One region of the Methylocella sp. CPCC 101449 genome, then DNA from elsewhere that is predicted to be linked to it. Evidence: predicted binding sites of a transcription regulator. Region 1 holds the regulator's gene; the other holds the start of a gene.
The links. Region 1 encodes LexA, which represses DNA repair genes until DNA is damaged. Its sites were predicted from a motif close to TGTTCNNNNTGTGTTCNG; they were not measured.
Positions count from the first base shown of each region.

Region 2: a site for LexA is predicted at 7,449-7,466, ahead of OIM99_RS06235 (energy-coupling factor ABC transporter ATP-binding protein). Genes of this name have one in related genera too.

Region 1 covers NZ_JAPDHU010000002.1:162,587-174,380, forward strand. The annotation lists gene OIM99_RS11395 (ComEC/Rec2 family competence protein) at 1-2,158, shown strand, start outside; gene lexA (transcriptional repressor LexA) at 2,168-2,872, opposite strand; gene OIM99_RS11405 (SLC13 family permease) at 3,057-4,841, opposite strand; gene chrA (chromate efflux transporter) at 5,094-6,326, shown strand; gene OIM99_RS11415 (oleate hydratase) at 6,323-8,299, opposite strand; gene OIM99_RS11420 (YegP family protein) at 8,571-8,909, opposite strand; gene OIM99_RS11425 (CaiB/BaiF CoA-transferase family protein) at 9,065-10,300, opposite strand; gene OIM99_RS11430 (hydroxymethylglutaryl-CoA lyase) at 10,293-11,222, opposite strand; gene OIM99_RS11435 (SDR family oxidoreductase) at 11,232-11,794, opposite strand, start outside.
Region 2 covers NZ_JAPDHU010000001.1:1,362,524-1,374,317, reverse strand. The annotation lists gene typA (translational GTPase TypA) at 1-796, opposite strand, end outside; gene OIM99_RS06275 (argininosuccinate synthase) at 949-2,187, opposite strand; gene OIM99_RS06270 (phosphatase PAP2 family protein) at 2,311-2,985, opposite strand; gene OIM99_RS06265 (molybdopterin-synthase adenylyltransferase MoeB) at 3,064-3,861, shown strand; gene OIM99_RS06260 (RidA family protein) at 3,865-4,218, opposite strand; gene OIM99_RS06255 (DUF1993 domain-containing protein) at 4,252-4,779, opposite strand; gene OIM99_RS06250 (class II aldolase/adducin family protein) at 5,052-5,756, shown strand; gene OIM99_RS06245 (YqaA family protein) at 6,009-6,443, opposite strand; gene OIM99_RS06240 (NADPH:quinone reductase) at 6,454-7,431, opposite strand; gene OIM99_RS06235 (energy-coupling factor ABC transporter ATP-binding protein) at 7,607-8,299, shown strand; gene OIM99_RS06230 (energy-coupling factor transporter transmembrane component T) at 8,296-8,925, shown strand; gene OIM99_RS06225 (biotin transporter BioY) at 9,131-9,685, shown strand; gene OIM99_RS06220 (AMP-binding protein) at 9,682-11,163, shown strand; gene OIM99_RS06215 (thiolase family protein) at 11,160-11,794, shown strand, end outside.

The DNA of each region.
Region 1 (11,794 bases):
CCCAGCTTGGCTGTCGACACGGCTCTCCGCCTGGTTCGCCGAGGAAGTGGCTGGGCGGCGGCTGTTTCCGTGGGCCGCCGTGGCTTTCGGAGCCGGCGTCGTGCTCTATTTCGCTGCCGAGCGGGAACCTTGGCTGCCGGCGCCGCTTTTCGCCACCGTGGTTTGCATCGGCCTGGCGGTGTGGGCGCTGTGTCGCGAGCGTCTCGCGGCCTATCGCGCCGCCGTGGCTCTGGCCTTTCTCTTCGCCGGTTTCTCGGTCGCGGCGCTGCGCACGCTCTGGGTGGCGGCGCCGGTCATCGAACGGCCCTGGAGCGGCAAGGTCACAGGCTTCGTCGAGACCATGGATTTGCGTGAGGGGTCGGCACGGCTGGTGTTGCGCCTGGCGAGCGCCGAAGGGCTGGCCGAGGCGGCGCGGCCGCAGCGGGTGCGCATCATCCTGCGTGGCCGGCCTGATTTTACCTCCGGCGCTTCTATCGGCCTGACCGCACGGCTGCTGCCGCCGCCCCGGGCCTCGGAGCCGGGCGGCTATGATTTTGCCCGCGATGCCTGGTTCCAGCGGATCGGCGCGGTGGGCAACGGGGTGTCGCGGCCGCTGACGGTGGCGGCGCTCGATGTGCCTTGGGTGGCGCGCTTCAACGCGTGGGTCGATCGTGGCCGCAATGCCCTGACCGCGCGGATCGCCACGGCCATCGGCGGCGCTAATGGTGCCGTTGCCGCAGCACTCGTCACTGGCAAGCGTGGGCTGATCCCGGAGGCCACCAACGAGGCGCTGCGGGCGGCGGGCATTTATCACGTCGTCTCGATTTCCGGCCTGCACATGGTGCTAGCGGCGGGGCTGATGCTGTGGATTTTGCGTGCGCTGCTGGCCTTGTCGCCGACGATGGCGCTGACCCAGCCGATCAAGCGATGGGCGGCGGCCTTCGCCATGATCGGCGCGGTCGCCTACGATGTCTTCTCCGGCTCGGAAGTGGCGACGGAGCGGGCGCTGGTCATGGTGCTGATCATGCTGGGTGCCGTGCTGTTTGGCCGGCCGGCGTTCTCGATGCGCAATCTCGCCATCGCCGCTTTGGTCGTCATGCTGCGCGAGCCGGTCACCGTGCTCGGTCCCTCTTTCCAGATGTCCTTTGCGGCGGTGGCGGCAATGATCGCCGCGTTTGAAAAGCGCGGCGCCGCCGGCTTCTTCGGCATGAAACATGATGGACCGCCGGGACTGTTGAACCGCGCAGGATTCATGGTGTGGGCTGCTGTCGTGACGACCTTGATCGCCTCGCTCGCCACCGATCCTTATGCGACTTTTCACTTCCACAGGATTTCCAGCTACGGGCTTATCGGCAACGTTTTGGCGATCCCCTTGGTTGAATTTGTCGTCATGCCGTTCGGGGCGCTGGGGTTGCTCGCCTCGGCTTTTGGGCTCGACGGTCCCTGCTGGTGGGTCATGGGGCTGGGCGTGAGCGGCATGATGGTCGTCGCCGAATGGGTCGCGGGCCTGGCGGGCTCGACGCGCATGATCCCGGCTTTTGGCGCCGGCGCTCTGCTGCTGATGACGCTCGGTCTGTTGTGGATCACCTTATGGCAGACACCGCTGCGCTGGCTGGGCGTGCCGTTTGCCGTGGCCGGTGTGGCTTTGGCGCTGACAGGCGCGCGCCCAGACCTGATGATCGACAGACAAGGCGGCACCCTGGCTTATCGCGTGGCCGACGGCCGCCTCGCTGTCCTGAATGCGCGCGGCAATTTCTTCGGCGTGTCGCAATGGCTGACCGCCGATGCCGATGCGCGTCCGGCGCGCGATGCGGCCTTGCAGGGCAATGGTCTGTGCGATGTCGGTGGTTGCACGGGTACATTGCGGGACGGTCGCGTCATCGTCCTCATCCTCGATCCTCGCAATGTCGCCGAGGACTGCCCGCGTGCCGATATCGTCGTCACACGCTTTTGGCTCAACGGTACCTGCACGGGGCCATCGCTCATCGTCGATGGCGAACATCTGTTGAAATATGGCGCCAGCGAATTTCGCTTTTCCGGCGATGGTAAGGCATCCTTGCGCAGCGCCCGCGCCCCACAGCTCGATCGGCCATGGTCGCCGGCACCCCGCATTCTCGCGCAGAACGATCCGCCCGTCGCGGCTTCATCTCCGCAGGAGGAGACCGACGAGCCGCAATGAGCCTGCCGTTCAGTAGCGGCGGATCAGGCTCACCAGCTTCCCTTGGATACGGACCCGGTCGGGGCCGAAAATCCGGGTTTCATAGGCTGGATTGGCCGCTTCGAGCGCGATCGAGGCGCCGCGCCGGCGCAGCCGCTTCAACGTTGCTTCCTCGTCGTCGATCAAGGCCACGACGATGTCGCCGGAATCGGCGGTATCCTGCTTGCGGATGATCACCGTGTCGGTGTCGAGAATGCCGGCCTCGATCATCGAGTCGCCGCGCACTTCCAGGGCGAAGTGGTCGCCCGTGGAAAGAAAATCCGGCGGCACGGAAATGGTGTGACTGCGCGACTGGATCGCCGAGATCGGCGTACCGGCAGCAATGCGGCCCATGACGGGGATCGAAATCGGCGGCACGAAATCATCGGAAACGGGAGTGACGGGCGCCCGGACCTTGCCGAGGTTGCCTTCGATCACAGCCGGGGAGAAGCGGCCGCCGCGCGGACCGACCGGCACGGAGGCTTCCGGCAGTTTCAGCACTTCGAGCGCACGGGCGCGATTGGGCAGGCGGCGGATGAAGCCACGCTCCTCCAGCGCCATGATCAGGCGATGAATGCCCGACTTCGAACGCAAGTCGAGCGCATCCTTCATCTCGTCGAAGGACGGGGGTACGCCGGCTTCCTTGAGCCGTTCGTTGATGAAGCGCAGGAGTTCGCTCTGCTTCTTCGTCAGCATAATGTTCCTCTCCGCCCACGCACGCTGGGCTCACGCCGCAAGCCAAGGCGCTTTGAAAGCCGCTCTGCCGATTCGCCCCTCATCGGGCGCACCACCCTGTGGCGAATCGATAAACAAACCATGAACAAACGATAATCGTTCGCGATGTGTTCCGCAAGAGGGGCGGTCGGAAAGGCCGGAAGCCTCAGCGCAGCGGCCAGAAAATCAGGATTGCCGGCACGCCGATCGCAATGACCAGCAGGGAAAGCGGCGCACCAAGGCGGGCATAGTCGGTAAATTTATAGCCGCCGGGACCCATCACCAGCGTGTTGCACTGGTGGCCGATGGGCGTGAGGAAATCGCAAGCCGCACCGATCGCCACCGCCATCAGGAAGGCATCCGGCTTATAGCCCAGTTGGGTGGCGAAGCCAGCGCCGATCGGCGCCATCACCAGAACCGTCGCCGCGTTGTTGAGGAAGGGCGTCACGGCCATGGCGGCAACGAGGATGAGCCCAAGGGAGGCCCAGCCGGGAAGGCCGCTGCCGACCGATGCCAGCCATGTGGCGAAAACCTCGGTCGCGCCGGTCGAGCGCAAGGAGTCGCTGACAGGGATGAGGGCCGCGAGCATCAGCAAGATCGGCGCATCGACATTGCTATAGGCCTCGCGCAGCGGCAGGGCCTTGAATGCGACGAGCAGAACCGCCGCGGCGAAAAATACGACCGGCACCGGCGCCAGGCTGAACGCCAGCGCCGCGATGGTGAGGGCCAGCACGCCGCCCGTCACAAGGGCGCGGCGCGTGCTGCCCAGCGCGACGGGCCGATCGGCCAGCGGCAACAGTCCAAGTTCCACCATGCGCTCAGGCAGCACGTCTTCGCCGCCCTGGACCAGCACCACGTCGCCGGAGCGCAGCCGCACGTCACGCAGCCGTTCCGACAGGCGTTCGCCGGCGCGGCTGATGGCCAGCAGATTGACGCCATGATGGGTGTAGAGATTAAGCTCCGCCGCCGTCTGATCGATAAGCAGCGAGCCCGGCGCGATCACCGCCTCGCTGACCCGCTCAACAGGCGTTTCGCCATTGCCAGGCACGCGTTCCTTGTGGTCCCGGCCGACCAGATCGAGCCCGCCTTCGGCGACGACCTTTTCGAGCGCGTCGCCTTCGCCGCGCAGAAGCAGGATGTCGTCGACCTTCAACCGGGCATCGGGCAGAGGCGCGGCGATCTGGCGTTTGGCGCGCAGGATCGTGACGATTTCCACTTCGCCGCCGCCGAGATTGCGCAGATCGGCGACGGTCTTGTCTTTCAGTTTGGAGCCATCCGCGACGCGAGCCTCGGTGACATAATCCTCGATATCGAGGGCTGCTTCTAGGGAGGTGGCGCCACGGCGATCGCGCGGCAGCAGACGATAGCCCACGGCCAGGAAGGCACAGCCGGCAACGGCGATGACGATGCCGACGGGCGTGAAGTCGAACATGCTGAACGGCGTGCCTGTCAATTCGCCGCGAACGCGCGAGACGATCACGTTCGGCGACGTGCCCACCAAAGTGACGATGCCGCCGAGCAGCGAGCCGAAGGCCATCGGCATCAGGAAGACAGACGGGGATTTCCCGCCCTTGCGCGCGAGCTGATAGGCGATCGGCAGCATCATCGCCAGAGCGCCGATATTCTTGATGAAGGCGGAGAGGACGGCGACGCTGATCACCAGCACGAAGACCTGCACCTGCGTCGAGCTCTGTGCGGGGGAGAGCCCCGACATGGCCCGCTCGATCAGACGCGAGCGGGCGACCGCGCCGCTCAAGATCAAAGCGCTGCCGACGATGATGACGATATCGTCGGAGAAGCCCGTGAAAGCCTCTTTCAGCGGAATAATGCCGAGAGCAAGGCCCGCCAGCAGGGCTAGCAGTGCCACCACGTCATAGCGCAGCCGGCCCCACAGAAACGCCCCCATCATTACGATGATGAGACCCACCGATAACCATTGAGGCTGCGTCATCTGCAAAAACTCCGGGAGCAACGGTGTCGCCCGCGTTCGCGGGTCGTTGATTTCAACACATCAAATATCGGCGGAGGACGGGCGGCGAATGACCCGCCTTTCTGACAATGAATCAAGCAAAAGGTTTATCATGAAGAAGCGGTGCGGCAATCGTATCCCGACGTTTCGAGAAGTGTCACAGTGGCAATAAAATCCCCATGCAGAAGGTTCCGCCGGGGCTTATAGCCTCCACGGCGAACGGAGATTCTTTTGATGGCTGACCGGGTTGATTCGACAACGAAGGGGACGTTGGCGGCGCAGGGCTCGGTCGGCGAGGTTTTTTTTTCGTTCCTGAAACTTGGGTTGACGTCGTTCGGCGGCCCCATCGCTCACTTGGGCTATTTCCGAGACGAGATCGTCGTGCGCCGCCGTTGGATCGATGAGGCCGCCTATGCCGATCTGGTCGCGCTTTGCCAGTTTCTGCCGGGGCCCGCGTCGAGCCAGGTTGGTTTTTCTCTCGGTGTCCTGCGCGGCAATGGGCTGCTGGGCGGGCTGGCGGCTTGGTTTGCTTTCACCATGCCGTCGGCCATCCTCCTCTTCGCCTTCGCGCTTGGTGCCGCGTCTTTCACAGGCCCCGTGGCCGAAGGCATTCTGCACGGATTGAAACTGGTGGCCGTCGCCGTCGTCGCGCAGGCGATCTGGGGAATGGCGAAAAGCCTGACGCCGGACAAGGAGCGCGCGGCGATCGCCCTGATCGCGGTCGCGCTCGTAACCTTTGTCGGCGGCTCCTTTGGGCAGATCATCACCATCGCGTTCGGTGCGCTGATCGGCCTCTGGCTGTGTCGTGGCACCGGCACCGATCCCATCGCCGCTGGACATTTGCATTTTCCCGTTTCGAAGACGGCTGGGGCGATTGCGCTCGTGCTGTTTGCTGCTTTCTTGGTGTTGCCGCCGCTGATGGTCGCCACGACTGGCCAGCAGGCCATCGCGCTGTTCGATGCCTTTTACCGCTCCGGCGCGCTCGTGTTCGGCGGCGGCCATGTGGTGCTGCCTTTGCTGCAGGCCGAGGTGGTGACACCCGGCTGGCTCGGCAACGAAACTTTCCTTGCCGGCTATGGTTTGGCGCAGGCGGTTCCCGGGCCGCTTTTCACTTTCGCTGCTTATCTCGGCGCGGCCGTCGGGCCGGCACCAAATGGGTTACCAGGCGCCATCATCGCACTCGTCGCCGTCTTCCTGCCGGGGCTTCTGCTCGTTTACGGCACCTTGCCGTTTTGGGATGCGTTGCGGCTTCGCCCCACGGCGCAGGCGGCCATGCGGGGCACCAATGCCGCCGTCGTCGGCATTTTGGGTGCCGCGCTTTATAGCCCGGTATGGACAAGCGCGGTGCTGACACCGCGCGACTTTACGGTGGCGCTGGCCGGTTTCCTTTTGCTGACGGTGTGGAAAGCGCCACCGTGGATTGTCGTCGTTCTGCTTGGCCTCGCCGGCGCCCTCCTGCAATTTTAATTTTTGCGGCTGGTCAGGTTTTGTCGAACCTGTTCGAGCCAACTCGAAACTGTGCCAAGGGCCTGGCTGCCCTTTCCGAGAAGTCCCGCCAGCTCGCTCTCGATCGCTTCGCGCTTTGAGGAATCCGGTTCCGGTAACGGCGGCAGGATGTGCGCGTAATAGGTTTTGTCCAAGAGTCGATGGAGCAGGCGCTCGCCGGGAAAGGGCTCGCCATTGTTCAGGGCTCGCGCGGCTTTAAGGATGGAGCGGATGTCATACTGCGTCGGGCTGATGTCAGGCACCTGCTTGTTCAGGTTCAAAAGCGTATAGACACCGACGCGGGCCGTGCGGATCGAACTGTCCATCGTGAAAATGATGTCGTTCGAGGTTTCGACGAACTGACCCATCAAGCCAAGATTGGTGCAGCCCGCAGGCACCACATGCGGGCGATCCCCCGCGGCGCGCGGCATGAACATCGAGGTGATGTAGGGCATGAGCGCGAGGCGGGCCTTGGTGTTCGCGACGACTTCGTCGAGCTTGCTCTCGATGCCCAGATGATAACAAAGCTCGGCGATGATCTCGCGCCCGGTGCAGGCCGGCATCGGCTTTTTGACGTAGTTGCCTTCCTTGTCCATCAGCAGGGCATAGACCCAGATTACCAGAACGTCCTTGGGCTGGGTTGGGAAATGGGGTTGGCGGTTACATGTAAAGCTCATCACCCAATTGGAATCGGTGAAGGTGATGATGCCGCCCGTCACCGTCTTGCCTGAATAAGGATCGTTGACCGAAAGCTCTTTCAGCTTATCGACGAAGGGAGAGGGCTTGCAGGTTAAGGTCACCGACTCCCACATCGAGCGATCGACATCGCCATAGAATTTTTCCGGCTTGCCGAAGACAGGCGACTTCTTGGCAAGGTTCTTCCAGAGCGCCCAGTCACTGGCATCGCCTGGATCATTCTTGCCCCGTTCGAGGATGGGCGCATGATCCATGTCGCCGTAAGCGGTGCCTTCGGTCATGGAGCCAGTCAACGCGAAGACGACATCTTTCGGGCCGACCGCGATCGTCGTATCGGTGCCGCCCACTTTGGCCTTGATCGCGGTTACACGACGTGTCTCGCCTTCCACGGTCATGTCGAGGTCATAGGCGCGCGTGTCAAATTGCACCTTCACGCCTTGTTGGCGCAGGTGCTCTACGAGGGGACGGACGAAACTGTCGTACTGGTTATATTTGGGGAAGATCAGCGCCGACATATCCGTCAGTCCGTCGAGGGCATCGAGGAAACGGTGCATGTAGAGCTTCATTTCGAGAAGGCTCTGCCAATTCTCGAAAGCGAACATCGAACGCCACAGATACCAGAAATTGGTTTCGAGGAAGCCTGGGCTGAAATATTGCTCGATGGTGATGTCGTCGAGGTCTTCCTTGCGCTTCAGCAAAAGACGGATGAGTTCCCATTGCTGCGGCTTGGACAGACCGAGGGTCGAGAAATCGCGGATCTGACCACGCTTGTGCATGAGCCGCGCTTTGGAGAAATTTGAATCGTTGTCGTTGACCAGTCGATATTCGTCCAGAACGCTGAATCCTTCAGGCATTTCGAGCGCCTGCACGTCCTGAAACATGTCCCACAGATTGTCATAGTTCCAATTCATCTCACGGCCGCCGCGGATGATGTAACCATCCTCGGGATTGCCCGCGCCATCGAGTGAACCGCCCTCGATGTGCACCGTGTCGAGGATGGTGATGTCCTTGCCCGCCAGACCGCCATCGCGGATCAGGTAGAAGGCAGCGGCAAGGCCAGCGATGCCGCTGCCGATGATCCAGGCCTTGCGCCCTTCAACCGCTCCGGAGGGAACGGGCCGGTTGCGCATATAGGCGCCCATCATGTCGGGCGGCGGCAGGGTATTGTCGGCGCTGTTATGCCAATAGGCGGCTGTGGTATCGGCCTCGACTTTAAAGGGCTTGCCGTTGGCGCGGATGGTCGGAGTCCCGTTGGTCATGACGATCCTCTCCGTGTCGAATTGAAAACTCAACTTGATCACGTCACGCAATGACGTGCCGTACATCCTTAAGCTTGATAGTTTGAAGGGACACGTCAAGAGCGCCTTTCGGCCTGTCTCAAAATGACGTGTAGGTCGAAAGGCCGTCGCGATGGCATTTATGGTTAGCGCCTATGGCGCATAACGTTGCCACTTACCGGGCGACGGCGGTGAAATGACTTTGCATGGAAAAAACCGCGCCGCTGTCATGCGAAAACGGCGCGGTCTGTCGTTATGATTTGGTCTGATCGTCGATCGCCGCATCCGGCGCATTCTTCTTCACCGACTCGATGCCGTTATCGCGCGCCGAGGCCGAGGAATAGGTTTCGCTGGTGCCGACGATCTGGCCGTTGGCGGCTTTCAGGTTGAACATCTCCTGACCGTTCTTGGCGGTCTTGCGTTCATAGCGTTCGTCCTTGGCCGCATTGGCCTTGACGGATTCGATGCCCTTGATGGCTGAAGCATGAGCTTCGTACATTTCGCTTTTCAGAATGTTTTCGCCGTTACCGGCTAAAAGACCAAAATAAAATTTGTCGTTGGAAGATTTTTTCAGCACGAACTTGCCGGCCATAACGTCCTCCTCATGGGAAACGAGACGGGCGGAGCCTAAAGCAAATTGCGTTTCGATAGAAACGCAATTTTGGTTAGAGTCTTGGTTTGACGCGTCTTTGTGGCGTTTGACTAGGTCAAACTGCAAAACGCTATTGCAAGGCCGAAACCGAGCCGTCAGCCGGTTCCGCGAATGATTCCCTTGCTTTCCAGGCTGGCGATTTCGGTGGCGCTGTAGCCAAGTTCGCCGAGAATGCGGGCGTTATCCTGTCCGAGTGCCGGCGGCGGGCTGCGCAGCGGCAGCCGGTCGCCGTCGAAGGTGAGCGGCAGTAGCGGCGTCTGGGTCGCCACAGCCCGTTCGGCGCCGCTGCAATCGGCGGAGATGGTGACGGGGGCGAGCCCGCCGGTTGCCGTCAGATGATCGTCGTCGAACAGATCCTGCGGTTTGGTGATCGGCGCATAGGGCAGGCCGTTCGCCTCGAACGTCTGGGCGATGATGCCGGCATCGAGCAGGGCCAAGCGTTCGCGCAACAGCGGCATCATCCAGTCGCGAGCACGCACCCGCGCATTGTTGCTACTCAGCCGCGCGTCGGCGATGAGATCGTCGTAGTCGAAGGCCTTGCAGAACAGCGCCCATTGCGTGTCGGAGACGACGGCGAGGAAAATCTGTTCGTCGCCGGCGACCGTGAAGACGTCATAGACGGCCCAGGCGGAAATGCGGCTTGGCATAGGCGCCGGCTTCTGGCCCGTCACCGCATATTGCATCATGTGCTGCGCGACGAGGAAGACGTTGTTCTCAAAAAGCGCGCTTTGCACCTCGGCGCCTTGGCCGGTCCCCGTGCCGGCACGGTCACGTTGCAGCAGGGCGGCCAGCGCCCCGATGGCGCCGAACATGCCGCCCATGATGTCGTTGACGCTGGTGCCGGCGCGCAATGGCCGTCCTTCCGGCCCGGTCATATAAGCGAGGCCGCCCATCATCTGCACCACTTCGTCGAGCGCCGTGCGCTGTTCGTAGGGGCCGGGCAGAAAACCTTTGTGCGAGACGTAGATCAGACGTGGATTGAGCTTGCGCAGGGTTTCGGCATCGAAGCCAAGCCGGGCCATGGCGCCGGCCTTGAAATTCTCGCTGAACACGTCGGCCGCCGCCACCAGCTTCAACACGATCTCGCGCCCAAGGGGGTCCTTCGTATCGATGGCGAGGCTCTGCTTGTTGCGATTGAATGTCGGAAAGAATCCTGCACCGGAGCCGATGAGCTTGCGCGTGTTATCGCCCGTGACAGGTTCGATCTTGATCACTTCAGCGCCGAGATCGGCAAGGATCAAGCCGCAGGTCGGGCCCATGACCATATGGGTGAATTCGACGACGCGGACGCCAGCCAGGGGCAAAGGGCGCGAAGCCTCAGCCTCAGCCATGATGCGCCTGTTCAAACCCTTTCGGCAGACCGGCTTCCGCCGTCATGCCATAGACTTCGACGCCGGGCAGGCCGGCGATGACCGCCTCGCGCGCCGCGATCAGTCTGGCGAGATCGATGCCGGTGGAAAGCCCCATGGCCTCGAACATGAAGACCAGATCCTCCGTCACCACATTGCCCGAGGCGCCCGGCGCATAGGGGCAGCCGCCGAGGCCGCACAGCGAACTGTCGAAGGTGCGCACGCCCGCTTCATAGGCGGCCAGGCAATTGGCGATGCCAAGACCCCGGGTGTTGTGCATATGGGCTGCGCCGGTCTTGCTGCCGATCTCGGCGAAGGCGCGGGTAAACAGCCGCGTCACCTGTGCCGGATTGGCATAGCCGACCGTATCGGACAGACCCGTCTCGTTGGCGCCGGCTTCCGTCAATTGGCTGGCGAGCCGGATCACGTCGTCTTCCGGTACCACGCCTTGCAGGGTGCAGCCGAAGGCAGTCGAAATATTGGCTTCGATCCCGATCTCCGGCGCCTGCGCATCGCGCAGCGCGACGATGCGTTTCACCTCCTCGACCATTTCGGCGGGGGTCTTGCGCACATTGGCGAGCGAATGCGCTTCGCTGGCAGAAACCGGAATGGTGAGAACGTGAACGCCGGCGGCAATGGCGGCTTCCGCGCCGCGCAGATTGGGCACCAAGCCCAGCACTTTCAGGCCGGGCAGGGTGCGGGCGTGGCGAACCACCTCCGCCGCGTCGGCCATCTGCGGCAGCAGTTTGGCCGGCACGAAGGAGGTGACCTCGATCTCGCGCAGACCGGCCGCATAGAGCGCGTCGATCCAGCGCAATTTGTCGGCCGTCGCCATCACCTGCGAAATGCTTTGTAGCCCGTCGCGTGGGCCGCATTCGCTGATGATGACGTCGGTGTGGGACATTGGTCCTCGTCAAATGCTCGCGATGGCGCCGCCGTCGACGCGCAAGATCGAGCCGGTGATATAGGAAGCGCGCGCGCTGGCGAGGAAGGCGACCGCATCGCCATATTCCCGCGCATCGCCCAGGCGACCCATGGGGATGGAATTGGCGCTGTCGCGCGTCACCTCTTCAATGCTGCGGCCCTGCTTCTGCGCCGTATTGCCGTCGATCTGGGTGATGCGATCGGTCATGATGCGGCCGGGCAGCACCACGTTCACCGTCACGCCGTCGCGCGCCACTTCCTGCGACAGCGTCTTCGAGAAGGTGACGAGAGAAGCCCGCAGCGTGTTGGAAATGCCGAGATTGGGAATCGGCGACACGACGCCCGACGTGGCGCTGGTGATGATGCGGCCCCATTTGCGTTGGCGCATGCCCGGCAGCACCCGGTCGGTGATGGCGATGACGCTGAGGACGAGACTTTGAAACTGCTGCGCCCACAGCTCCGGCTTTTGGCCGGCGGCGGTGGTCGGCGGCGGTCCGCCGGTATTGTTGACCAGAATGTCGATCGGCCCCAAAGCCTGTTCGACGCGGGCGA
Region 2 (11,794 bases), on a different contig from region 1:
CTTCAATCGGCTGGCGCTCGATGCCGCGGAAGGCGAGGATTTTCGAGACGCGGCCGGTTTCCACCACTTTGCCGGTGCGGTCCAAAACCTTGACCGCCTGGTTCGGCTTGATGTTGCCGGAAAAAACACGGCCGGTGATGACCCGGCCGAGATAGGGATTGGCTTCCAGAAGGGTGCCGAGCATGCGGAACGCGCCTTCTTCGATCTTCGGTTCCGGAACATGGCGCAGAACGAGATCGAAGAGGGCGGCCATGCCCTGATCGGTGGGACCTTCCGGGGACTCCGCCATCCAGCCTTGTTTGGCCGAGCCGTAGATGATCGGGAAGTCGAGCTGCTCGTCGGTCGCGTCGAGCGCGGCGAACAGGTCGAACACTTCATTGACCACTTCGTTGACGCGCGCGTCCGGGCGATCGACCTTGTTGATGCAGACGATCGGCTTCAGGCCGATCTTGAGCGCCTTGCCGACGACGAACTTCGTCTGCGGCATCGGCCCTTCGGCCGCGTCGACGAGCACGATGGCGCTGTCGACCATGGACAGGATGCGCTCGACCTCACCGCCGAAATCGGCGTGGCCTGGCGTGTCGACGATGTTGACGCGCACGTCCTTCCACACCACCGAGGTCGCCTTGGCGAGAATGGTGATGCCGCGTTCCTTTTCGAGGTCGTTCGAATCCATGACGCGTTCGGCGACGCGCTGATTCTCGCGGAAGGAGCCGGACTGTTGCAGCAGGCGATCGACGAGCGTGGTCTTGCCGTGATCGACGTGCGCGATGATGGCGATGTTTCGCAGTTTCATTGGTCGTGTGTCTCGTTGGAGATGCCGCTTTCCAGCGTCGGACACGCGAAAACGGACGCGCCGCGACGCAGCAAAGCATCACGGACGCGGCTCCCCATATACGAATTTAACGGCCTTGGGAACGCGAAAGCGTGCAGTGCCGCAAAAAGAAGCTACTTCTTGACCTTGCGGTTACGCTTTTCGAGGGTCCGCAGGCGCAGGGCATTGAGCTTGATGAAGCCCGCCGCATCCCGGTGGTCATAGGCGACCGCGCCTTCTTCGAAGGTCACAAGATCCTGATCATACAGGGAATACGGGCTCTCGCGGCCGACAACCCAGGCGCCGCCCTTATACAGTTTCAGGCGCACCTGGCCGGTCACGAACTCCTGACTGCGGTCAATCAGCGCTTGCAGCATTTCCCGCTCCGGCGAGAACCAGAAGCCGTTGTAGATCAGCTCGGCATATTTCGGCATCAGCTCATCCTTGAGATGGGCCGCGCCACGGTCGAGCGTCAGCGATTCGATGCCGCGATGGGCGAAATAGAGGATCGTGCCGCCGGGCGTCTCGTACATGCCGCGCGATTTCATGCCGACGAAGCGGTTTTCGACCAGATCGAGCCGGCCGATGCCATTGGCGCGGCCCAGCTCGTTCAGATGAGCGAGCAGGGTGGCCGGCGACATTTTCTTGCCGTCGACGGCGGTGGCATCGCCCTTTTCGAAGTCGATGGTGATGTAGGTTGGCTGATCGGGCGCCTTTTCCGGATCGATCGTGCGGGAATAGACGTAATCCGGCGTTTCCTGGGCCGGATCTTCCAGCACTTTGCCCTCCGAGGAGGCGTGCAGCAGGTTGGCGTCGACCGAGAAGGGCGCTTCGCCACGCTTGTCCTTGGCAATGGGGATCTGGTTCTTTTCGGCGAAGGCAAGCAAAGCCGTGCGTGAGGTCAGGTCCCATTCGCGCCAGGGCGCGATCACCTTGATATCCGGCTCCAGGGCGTAATAGCCAAGCTCGAAGCGGACCTGGTCGTTGCCCTTGCCGGTGGCGCCGTGGCAGACCGCGTCGGCGCCGACCTTGCGGGCGATTTCGATCTGTTTCTTGGCGATCAGCGGCCGGGCGATCGAGGTGCCGAGCAGGTAAAGCCCTTCATATTGGGCATTGGCGCGGAACATCGGGAACACGTAGTCGCGCACGAATTCCTCGCGCACGTCCTCGATGAAGATGTGTTCGGGCTTGATGCCGAGCAGCAAAGCCTTCTGGCGGGCCGGTTCCAGCTCCTCGCCCTGGCCGAGGTCGGCGGTGAAGGTCACGACCTCGCAGCCATATTCGGTCTGAAGCCATTTCAGGATGATCGAGGTGTCGAGGCCGCCGGAATAGGCGAGCACGACGCGCTTGATATCGGACTTGGGCTTCGACATGGGCTGAAAACTCTCTGGAAACGGTCGCGCGACACGAAGGCTCGGGCGCGGCGGGTTTGGATCGGCCGGGACTATAGTCAGGCGCCAAGGGGGCGCAAGAGGCGCAAAAGCCCAGAATCTGCCTTATGCCTGCGGCGGGGAGCGACGAAACATCGCCCCATAGACCAAGGTGATCAGTAGGCTGGTCAACAAGGCCCCGAGCAAAACGTCGGACAGGAAATGGCCGCCGAGCGCCATGCGCCAGACGCTGGTGGCGATCGTCAGGACGATCGAGCCGGCGATCGCCGCCGCCCGGATCTGCGGCGGCGCGACCAGGGCGGGCGCCAGGGTCCACATGGAGGACGAGGCCTCGCCGGAGACGAAGGAGCAATTGCTCTGGCATTGGCCGTCGAATTTATACCAGGGCCGAAACGGCCAGATGCCGCCCTTGTTGACCTCGATGACATGAAAGGGTCTCGGACGGTGCGAATGCTCTTTCAGAATGACATTGGTCAGCAGCCCCGGCCCCAGCGCCAGGCAGAGGATGATGAAGGCCATCGCTTTGTTGCCCGGCACCGGCCAGTGCAGCATGCGCCGCTTGGCGATGAGCCACAGCAGCAGCAGGATGATCGCCAGCGCCAGCGGCGCCACATAGAATACATAACGCAAGGCAATGCCGGCGCGCGTCGCGCCGATGAACAGCCCGTCGCTGCCGACGAAGGCTCTGGCAGCATCGAGATCGAGCTGTGGCCACAGGCCAAAGACGAGCATGACGAGAGCAATGGCGACAATTTGCAGAATAAGGAGGGTTCTGAACATGGTTGCCTGCTCTAAACGAGATCAGGCCCTGCGGGAAGCGTATGGCATCAACGGGGGAGAAGCTGATAGTTTGCGGCCATGAAACAGCTTGAAAAACTGAACGAAGAAGAAATCGAACGCTATGCCCGCCATATCGTGCTGCGCGGCATCGGCGGTCCGGGCCAGCAGAAGCTGAAAAGCGCGCGCGTTCTCGTCATCGGCGCCGGCGCGCTTGGTTCTCCCCTTATTCAATATCTCGCCGCCGCCGGCGTCGGCACGATCGGCGTCGTCGATGACGATACCGTCGCACTTTCCAATCTGCAGCGGCAGGTGATCCACAGCACCGCCGATGTCGGCCGCCTGAAGCTCGACAGCGCGCGCGATGCGGTTGGCCGGCTCAATCCGCATGTCTCCTTCGTCTCGCATGTGCTGCGGCTCGATGCGGACAATGCCCGTGCCCTGGTCCGCGATTATGATCTGGTCGCCGATGGCTCAGACAATTTCGAGACGCGCTATGCGGTGTCCGACGCCTGTTTCTTCGAGGGCAAGCCGCTGGTCACGGCGGCGGTCGGCGTGTTCGATGGATCGCTGACGACCTTGCGCCCGTTCGACCGTAGCGAACACGGCAAGCCCAATCCGACTTATCGGTGCCTGTTCCCAGAGCCACCACCGGCAGGCACAGTGCCGACCTGTTCGGAAGCGGGCGTTCTCGGCGCCCTGACCGGCACGATGGGGGCGATGATGGCGATGGAAGTCGTGCGCCAGATCGTTGGTTTCGGCGACGCTTTGATCGGCCGCCTATTGTTGGTCGATGCCTGGTCGATGCGCTTCGAGACCATGCAATATGAATGGGATCCGGCCAATCCGCTCAATGGCGAAAAGGCCGGTTCCGTTTAATGATTATTCAATCGCCGCAATGACGGCGATCTCGACCTTATAGTCGGGGCCGGCGAGCTTGGATTCCACCGTCGCGCGGGCCGGAGCCTGGCCGGCGATCACCCACTTGTCCCACACCGCGTTCATCTCGCCGAAGGTCGCCATGTCGGGCAGCCAGATGTTGGCGGAGAGCAGCTTCGTCTTGTCGGAGCCGGCCTGTTCCAGCAGGCCGTCGATGATCGACAGGATCTCGGTCGTCTGTTCGGTGACGCTCTTGCCCTTGGTCTTGTCCGCGACCTGGCCAGCCAGATAGACCGTGTTGCCGTGAACCACGGCCTTGCTCATGCGTGCGCCGGCTTCGATACGCTTAATCATCACTTGTCCTTCTTTGCTTAGGTAAGTTGCTTTGCTTCAGGTGAGTTGGGTCATGCGCGGAATCGGACCCATGAAATCCCGCTTGCCGCAGTCGATACCGCGGGCCCGCAAGATCGCATAGGCGATCGTGACGTGAAAATAAAACTGCGGCAGCGCTTGATGCAGCAGAAAATCCTTGCCCTTCATCTGGCGCGTGCCGCCGGCCGCCGGGTAGACGATGTCTTTTTCCTCGGCACCGTCGATCGCGGCGGTATCGGCGCTGGCGATGAAGTCCAGCGTCTTCTTAATGCGCGCCTGCCAGTCGGCGATGGTCCGCTCCGTATTGTCGAATTTCGGCGGTGAGACGCCGGCCAACCAGGCGGTGGTATTGCTGGCCCAGTCGCACATGGCCTGCAACTGCCGGCCATAGGTGAACATGTTGGGATAGAGGCGTTCGTTGAGAAACAGCACCGGATCGATCTTCTTCACCGCCGCCTGTTCGCACAATTTGTCCAGCAGGGTCGAAACCCCCGTGAGCATCTGCGTGAAAACGGGCACCGATGCCTCGTGGAGCGAAATCGTCATGTCTTTTTTATCCTCCCTACCGAACCGGGGGCGACATTGCCCCGGATTTGCGGCCGATGGCAAGCAGGTGAAGACGCTTGGGACACCTGTGCGCATCCTCTGCAAATCATGCGGAGAACGGCTAAGATATTTGAACTATTTCAATTGGATGGAGCCACCCTTACGGCTTTTCTCCAAATGGTAAAACCAGTGGATCGTGGCGGGTGGCTTGCCAGCCGCGACCAAATCGTCCACGAGCAGCGCCAAGGCCAATCAAGGAGCCGGAGGAAACGATGACCAAGGATGAAGCCAAGCAGAAACTGATCGATGCGGGCCTGGTGCTCGAGGCTGCGGGCCTCGGCGATTTCACGCGCGGCCATGTGTCGATCCGCGTGCCGGGCGAACCCAATCTCTTCTATATGAAACCGCACAGCTTCGGCTTCGACGAGATGACGATGGACAATATCGTCACCTGCAACATCGAAGGCGAGAAGATCGCCGGCGGCGGCCCGCGCCACAGTGAAGTCTACATCCATTCCGAAATCTTCCGTATCCGGCCCGACGTGCATTCGGTCATCCACGCCCATCCGACCTATGCCGTCGCCGTCTCGGCCACTGATCGGCCGCTGCGCATGATCAGCCAGCCGAGCGCCGTCTTCGCCGACGGCATCGGCGTCTACCGCGATACGATCGATCTCATCCGCTCGAAGGAGATGGGCGCCGGCGTCGCCAAGGCGCTGGGCGGCAGCAAGGCGGCCTTCCTGAAAAACCACGGCGTCGCCACGGTCGGCGGCACGTTGGAGGAATGCGTGATCCTGACGATCATGCTGGAGAACGCCGCGCAGATTCAAATTCTCGCCGAATCCACCGGCTCGGTCGGCGAAGAATTCCCGCGCGACGACATCATGCGCCTGCACGACAAGATTTGCCGCCCGGAACAGCACAAGATCAATTTCGATTATCTGGTGCGCAAGGTGCGCCGGCAGATCAAGGGCTAGTCTCGCGGCTGCGGTGCGTCGTGCGGGACACGTAGGCTTCGCAGAAAAATCCTGTGCCTCGGTGTCATCCCCGACGCCTGCGTAGCAGGCGAGCGGGGATCCAGGGGCGCGTGACGGTCGCTTGCCGCCGCACGTTAGGCCTGCGCCACAGCCACTTTTGATACTGTACCACACGCTCTGGATCCCGGATCGCGCTGCGCGCGTCCAGGATGACACGGAGGCCATGCGACTGGCATCTAGCGTGTGTCTATCTCAAACGAACCCCGCCACCGCCGCCGCCACCACGAGATAGCGCGCCACCTTCACCACGCCGACGATCAAAACGAAAATCCACAGCGGTTCGCGCAGGAAGCCGGCGATCACCGTCAGCGGATCGCCGATCACGGGCACCCAGCTCAGCAACAAAGACCAGCGGCCGTAGCGATGATACCAGCCCTCGGCCCGCGCCAGTGCCGCCGCATCAACGGGGAACCAGCGTTTATCACGAAACGCCGTCAGCCCGCGTCCTAGAATCCAATTGGTGATCGATCCCAGCACATTGCCGAGACTGGCGACGGCGATCAGCATCACCCACGGCCGGTCGCTGGTGGCGAGATAGCCCGCCAGCACCACTTCGGAGGAAAACGGCAATATGGTCGCGGCCAGAAAGGCCGTGGCGAACAAGGTCGCGTACAGACCAGCGATCATGGCATCGTGATTACAGCGTCACGATCATATGGCCGGTGCCGGCTTGCGCTTCCGCCTCGCGATGGGCGCGCGCCAGATCCATCAATGGCACGCTGCCGGCGATGCGATGTCGCAAGGCCTTGTCGCGGATCGCCTGCAGAATGCCGTCGCAGGTCGTCTGCTTCTGCGCATCCGACAGCAGATAGACGAAGATGAAATGCACCGACATGTTGCGCGCACGCCTGGGCGACAGGGTGATCTCGGCTTTGCCTGGTGTTGCGGCGCCATAGGAGACGATCGTGCCGCCCTCGGCGACGATCTGTTCATTGAAGCCGATCCGGTTGCCGAAATCGATCTCGATGATGCGGTCGACGCCACAATCATCGGTCTTGTCCATGATGGCCTGCGCCAGATCGCTGGAACGCTCAAGAACTACATCGGCGCCGAGCGCCTTGATCTCGTCCATGCGATCGCGTGAGCCGGTGCTGGCGATGACGCGGGCGCCGCCCCAGCGGGCGAATTGAATGGCATAGGCGCCGACCCGACCCGTCGCCGCCGGCACATAGACCGTTTGCCCCTTCACCGGCCCGTCGCGAAAGACGGCGTGATAGGCGGTCATGGCGGGAATGCCGAGACACGCGCCCTCTTCATAGCTGACGCAGTTCGGCAGCGGCCGCACCTGTATCGAAGGCAGGCTGACGAATTCGGCGGCCGAGCCCATCGGCCGGGCCCATTGCGCGTTGAATATCCAGACACGGTCGCCGACGCGATAATTGCTGACGCCGGGTCCCAGCGCGGCGACGGTGCCGGCGCCGTCCGAATGCGGCACGATGCGCGGAAATTCCATGCCGGCCTTTATATTGGCGCGGCGTTTGTAGTCGGAGGGGTTGATGCCGGAGGCATGGACGCGCACCAGCACTTCGCCGGGGCCGGCCAAAGGCTTTTCGATCTCACCGACGCTGATGACTTCGTCCGCCGGACCACAACGTTCATACCAGCCAGCCAGCATGGGTGCCCTCCATTAGGCCTTCCATACATGTCCCGTCGGCAGGAAAACAAGCTCACCGGATTAAAGTTCCTTTGGGTCCCAAGTGGAACCCCGTTTTGCGCTGCCGCATACCTCTTGCTAGAAGGGCGCCGCAGCCGCGCAGGCGGCGGTACAGTCAGGCGGCACGACCGGCACCATGACCATTGCAGTGAAGGATGTGACGCTGGCGCGCAATGGCCGCACCGTGCTGCATCAGTTGAATTTGAATATGGACGAGCGCCGCATCGGTCTCGTCGGCGTCAACGGGGCCGGCAAGAGTTCGCTGCTGCGGCTGCTCAACGGCCTGCTCCTGCCCGATCAGGGGCAGGTCACCGTGCATGGTCTGGACACGCAAGCCAGCCGGGCGCAATTGCCCGGTAGCGTCGGCTTCATCTTTCAAAATCCCGAACATCAGATCGTTTTTCCGACGAGCCTCGAGGAAATCGCCTTCGGCCTGCGCGAGCGTGGGCTCGATGCAAAGGCGGCGACCGCGGTGGCGCGAGACTTCCTCACGCGGCACAATTGCGCCGATTGGTGCGAGCGTTCCGTCGCCGAATTGTCCGACGGCCAGAAGCAGCACCTGTGCATTCTCGCGGTTCTGGTCTGCGAGCCGGCGCTGATCGTTCTCGACGAGCCGTTCTCGAGTCTTGATCTGCGAGCCCGCAACATGTTCCTGCGGCTGTTGGCGAGCCTGCCGCAGCAGATCGTCATGGCGAGCCACGATCTCGACGCCATGCGGGATTTTGATCGCCTCATCTGGCTCGACGACGGGCGCGTGGCCGGCGATGGCACGCCGGAAAATGTGCTGCGCGCCTATCGCGCCCATTGCGACGCGCAGGCCGCACCATGATCGCGCCGCATGTCGCGCAACAGACCTGGCTGCATCGCATCGGTGCCGGCACCAAGCTTTTGGCGCTGGCCGTCGTCTCGATCCTGCTCGGCTGGATGAGCGAGTGGGTGCCGTTGCTGATCGCTTTCGTCGTCATCCTCGGCGTTTACATCGTCACCATTCCCTCAGCCGGCACGCGCCTGAAACTCTATCGTCCGCTGCTGCCACTGCTCGTCGGCATCGGCCTGTTGCAGATCTATGCTTCCGGCTGGGAAATAGCACTCGCCACCTTGCTGCGCCTCGTGGCGATGATGGCGCTGGCCGATCTCGTCACCGCGACGACGCCGATGCTCGACATGATGGATGCCTTGCAACCTGTGTTTCGGCTGTTGCGTCCGCTCGGACTTGACGAGCGCCGTCTGTCGCTCGCCGTGGCGTTGATGCTGCGCTTCATTCCGGTGATCATGAGCGAGTGGGGCAAGCGCGAGGAGGCCTGGCGTGCCCGCACTGGCCGCCGGCCGCCGTTGCGTCTGCTGGCGCCCTTCCTGAGCGACGTGCTGCGCCTCGCCGATCATGCGTCGGAAGCCTTGACGGCGCGCGGCTTCGATATGGCTCGGTCAGATCGCGTGGACCGGGGGACTCGATGACGGTGCAAGCCTATGCCGCAGCCTTAGTGTCAACCCGGACGCCGCAGGCGATCCGGGATCCAGGGGCGTGCGGTAGAATTTCAAAAGCCGCTGCGGCACAAGCTCAATATGCGTCAATAACGTCACACGCCCCTGGTCCCCGGATCACTTGCTGTGTAAGTGTCCGGGATGACACCTAGGCTGCGGCTTCAATGAGAGAAATATCGTGCAACTGAGAGACCTCGTCCGCGTCAGTCTGTTCGCCGCTCTGATCGCGGCTCTGGGCCTGTTTCCGCGCCTCGATCTGCCGCTCGCCGGCGGCGTGCCGATCACCCTACAGACGCTGGGCGTCATGCTGGCCGGCGTCTTTCTTGGCGCGCGTCTGGGCTTTGCCGCCGTCGCTCTCTTCTTCTTCGTCGTACTCTTGGGCGCGCCGCTGCTGGCGGGCGGCCGCGGCGGACTGGGCATTCTGTTCAGCCCGTCGGTGGGCTATCTGATCGGCTATCCCGTTGGTGCTTTCGTCATCGGATGGGTGATGCAAAGAACAAACGGCACGGGCATATTCCTGCGCGCGCTCCTTGCCTGCCTCATCGGTGGCGTGATCGTCATCCATGCCATGGGCGTTGCCGGTCTCGTTTGGAAAACCGGCATGAGCGTGCAAGCGGCTTTGATCGCCGATCTCGTCTTCGTGCCGGGCGACATATTGAAAGCACTGGCCTGCGCCTATCTCGCTTCGCTGATGCCGAGCCAAACGGTGGCCGCGCCAAGGACCCAGGCATGATCATTGGCGCGACCCTCGCCGATCACGCAGCGCGCCGTCCCACGGTGCGCGCGGTGGTCTGCGATGCGACGGAGTTCACGTGGTGCGAGCTGCTGCGCCAGCGTGATCAACTGGCGCGCCTGATCGACGCGGCGGTTCCGGATGGTGCGGCGGTTGCCCTGCAATTGCGCAATTGCCCCGGCTTCATGCCATTGTTTCTCGCCACCATTTCGACCGGTCGCGAAGCGCAGATTCTCGATCCCGATTGGCCGCTCGCCATGAGCCAGCCGCTCATCGACCAAGTTAATGCGGGCCTCGTCATCAGCCATCAACGGCCCGCCCATCCCCATCTGATCGAAGTGCCCGACGATCATCCCGATGCCGATGCGCTGATCGCAGCCTTCGGCGGAATCGAAGAAAAGCCTTTGCCGCAGCGTGAAGTCAGCGACCTAAGTCCCTTCTATGTCGGCTTCACCTCCGGCTCGACCGGTCTGCCGAAAGGCTATCGCCGGCATCATCGCTCCTGGCTCGAAAGTTTCGCCGTCGAACAGGAAGAGTTCGGCGTCAGTGCCGATGACGTGCTGTTGGCCCCCGGCACGATGACCCATTCATTGTTTCTCTATGCCGCCGCTCACGCCATGCAGATCGGCGCGACGTTGTTGATGTCCAGAGCGTTCCGGCCCGATCGCGCCGTGCGCATGGGGCAGGAACATGGCGCGACCATTCTCTATGGCGTGCCGTCGCAGCTTCGCCTGATGGCCGAAAGCGCTTTGTCGGCCGGCATTCAACTGCCGCTGCGGCTGATCCAATCGTCCGGCGCCAAGCTCGGTGCAAGCGATCATGCTTTGTTGCATCAGGCCTTTCCGCAAGCTGTAATAGCCGAATTCTATGGCGCTTCCGAACTGAGCTTCATCGCCTTGCGCAAACAAGGCGAAGGCGCGCCGGAAACCTCCGTCGGTCGGACGTTTCGCACCGTCACGCTCGCCATTCGCGATGCGCAAGGCAAGGAACTCGCCACCAGCGAGACGGGGCTGGTCTTCGTCGAAAGTCCGATGGTGTTCATGGGCTATGCGACAAAAAATGAAGCCAGCCTGCGTCGCCACGGCGAAGCCCTATCGGTCGGCGATGTCGGCTTTCTCGATGCGCGCGGCTTCCTGCATCTCGTCGGCCGCGCCGACCGCATGATCATCTCGTCGGGCAAGAACATCAGCCCGGAGGTGGTTGAGGCCATCCTGACGCGCCATCCCGCCGTCGAAGCTGCCGCCGTCCTGGGCGAGCCCGATGCTGTGCGTGGCCTGCGCCTCGTCGCTGTCGCCAAACTGCGCGCGCCGGTGTCAGCCAGCGCGCTGATTGCCCATTGCCGCGAGAGCCTGCCTCTGGCCATGATCCCTCGGCATGTCTTTCAAACTGCGGATTGGCCGATGACCCGCTCGGGCAAAACCGATTTCGCCGCTTTGCAGCGCCAATTCGACGGCGGTGCTCTGGAGCGGCTGGCGTGAGCGGCGCCTGGATCGTCGCCGCCAAACGCACCGCCGTGGCGCCGCGCCACGGCGCTTTGGCTGCGCTCGCCGTCCACGATCTCGCGGCGCCGTTGATCCAGGCGATCCTGGCCGAGACAGGCCTGGCGCCTGACAGCGTCGACGACATCATTCTCGGCAATGCGCTTTACGGCGGCGGCAATCCGGCGCGGGTCGTGGGCCTCGCGGCGGGCCTGAATGTGCCCGCGCAGACAATCGACACGCAATGCTGCGCCGGCCTCGATGCGGTGATCGCGGCATCCGAGCGGATCGCCGCCGGTGCGGCCGATGTTATTTTGTGCGGCGGCGTCGAAAGTTTCAGCCGCTCGCCGCTGCGGCTGCGCCGGCCGCTGCATGACAATGAAGAAGCGGTCGAATATCAGCGCCCGCCCTTCACGCCCTGGGCTGACCGCGATCCCGACATGATCGCTTCGGCGCATGATCTGGCCGTGCGGCTCGATATCCCGCGCGTCCGTCAAGAAGTCTTTGCCATCGAAAGCCATCGCAAGGCGCTTGCCGCGCGCGACCGCCTCCAGGACGAGATCGTTGCTGTCGCCGGTCTCGATCGCGATGCTTTCGCACGCGAACTTTCAGAGAAAACCTGCGCCCGTCT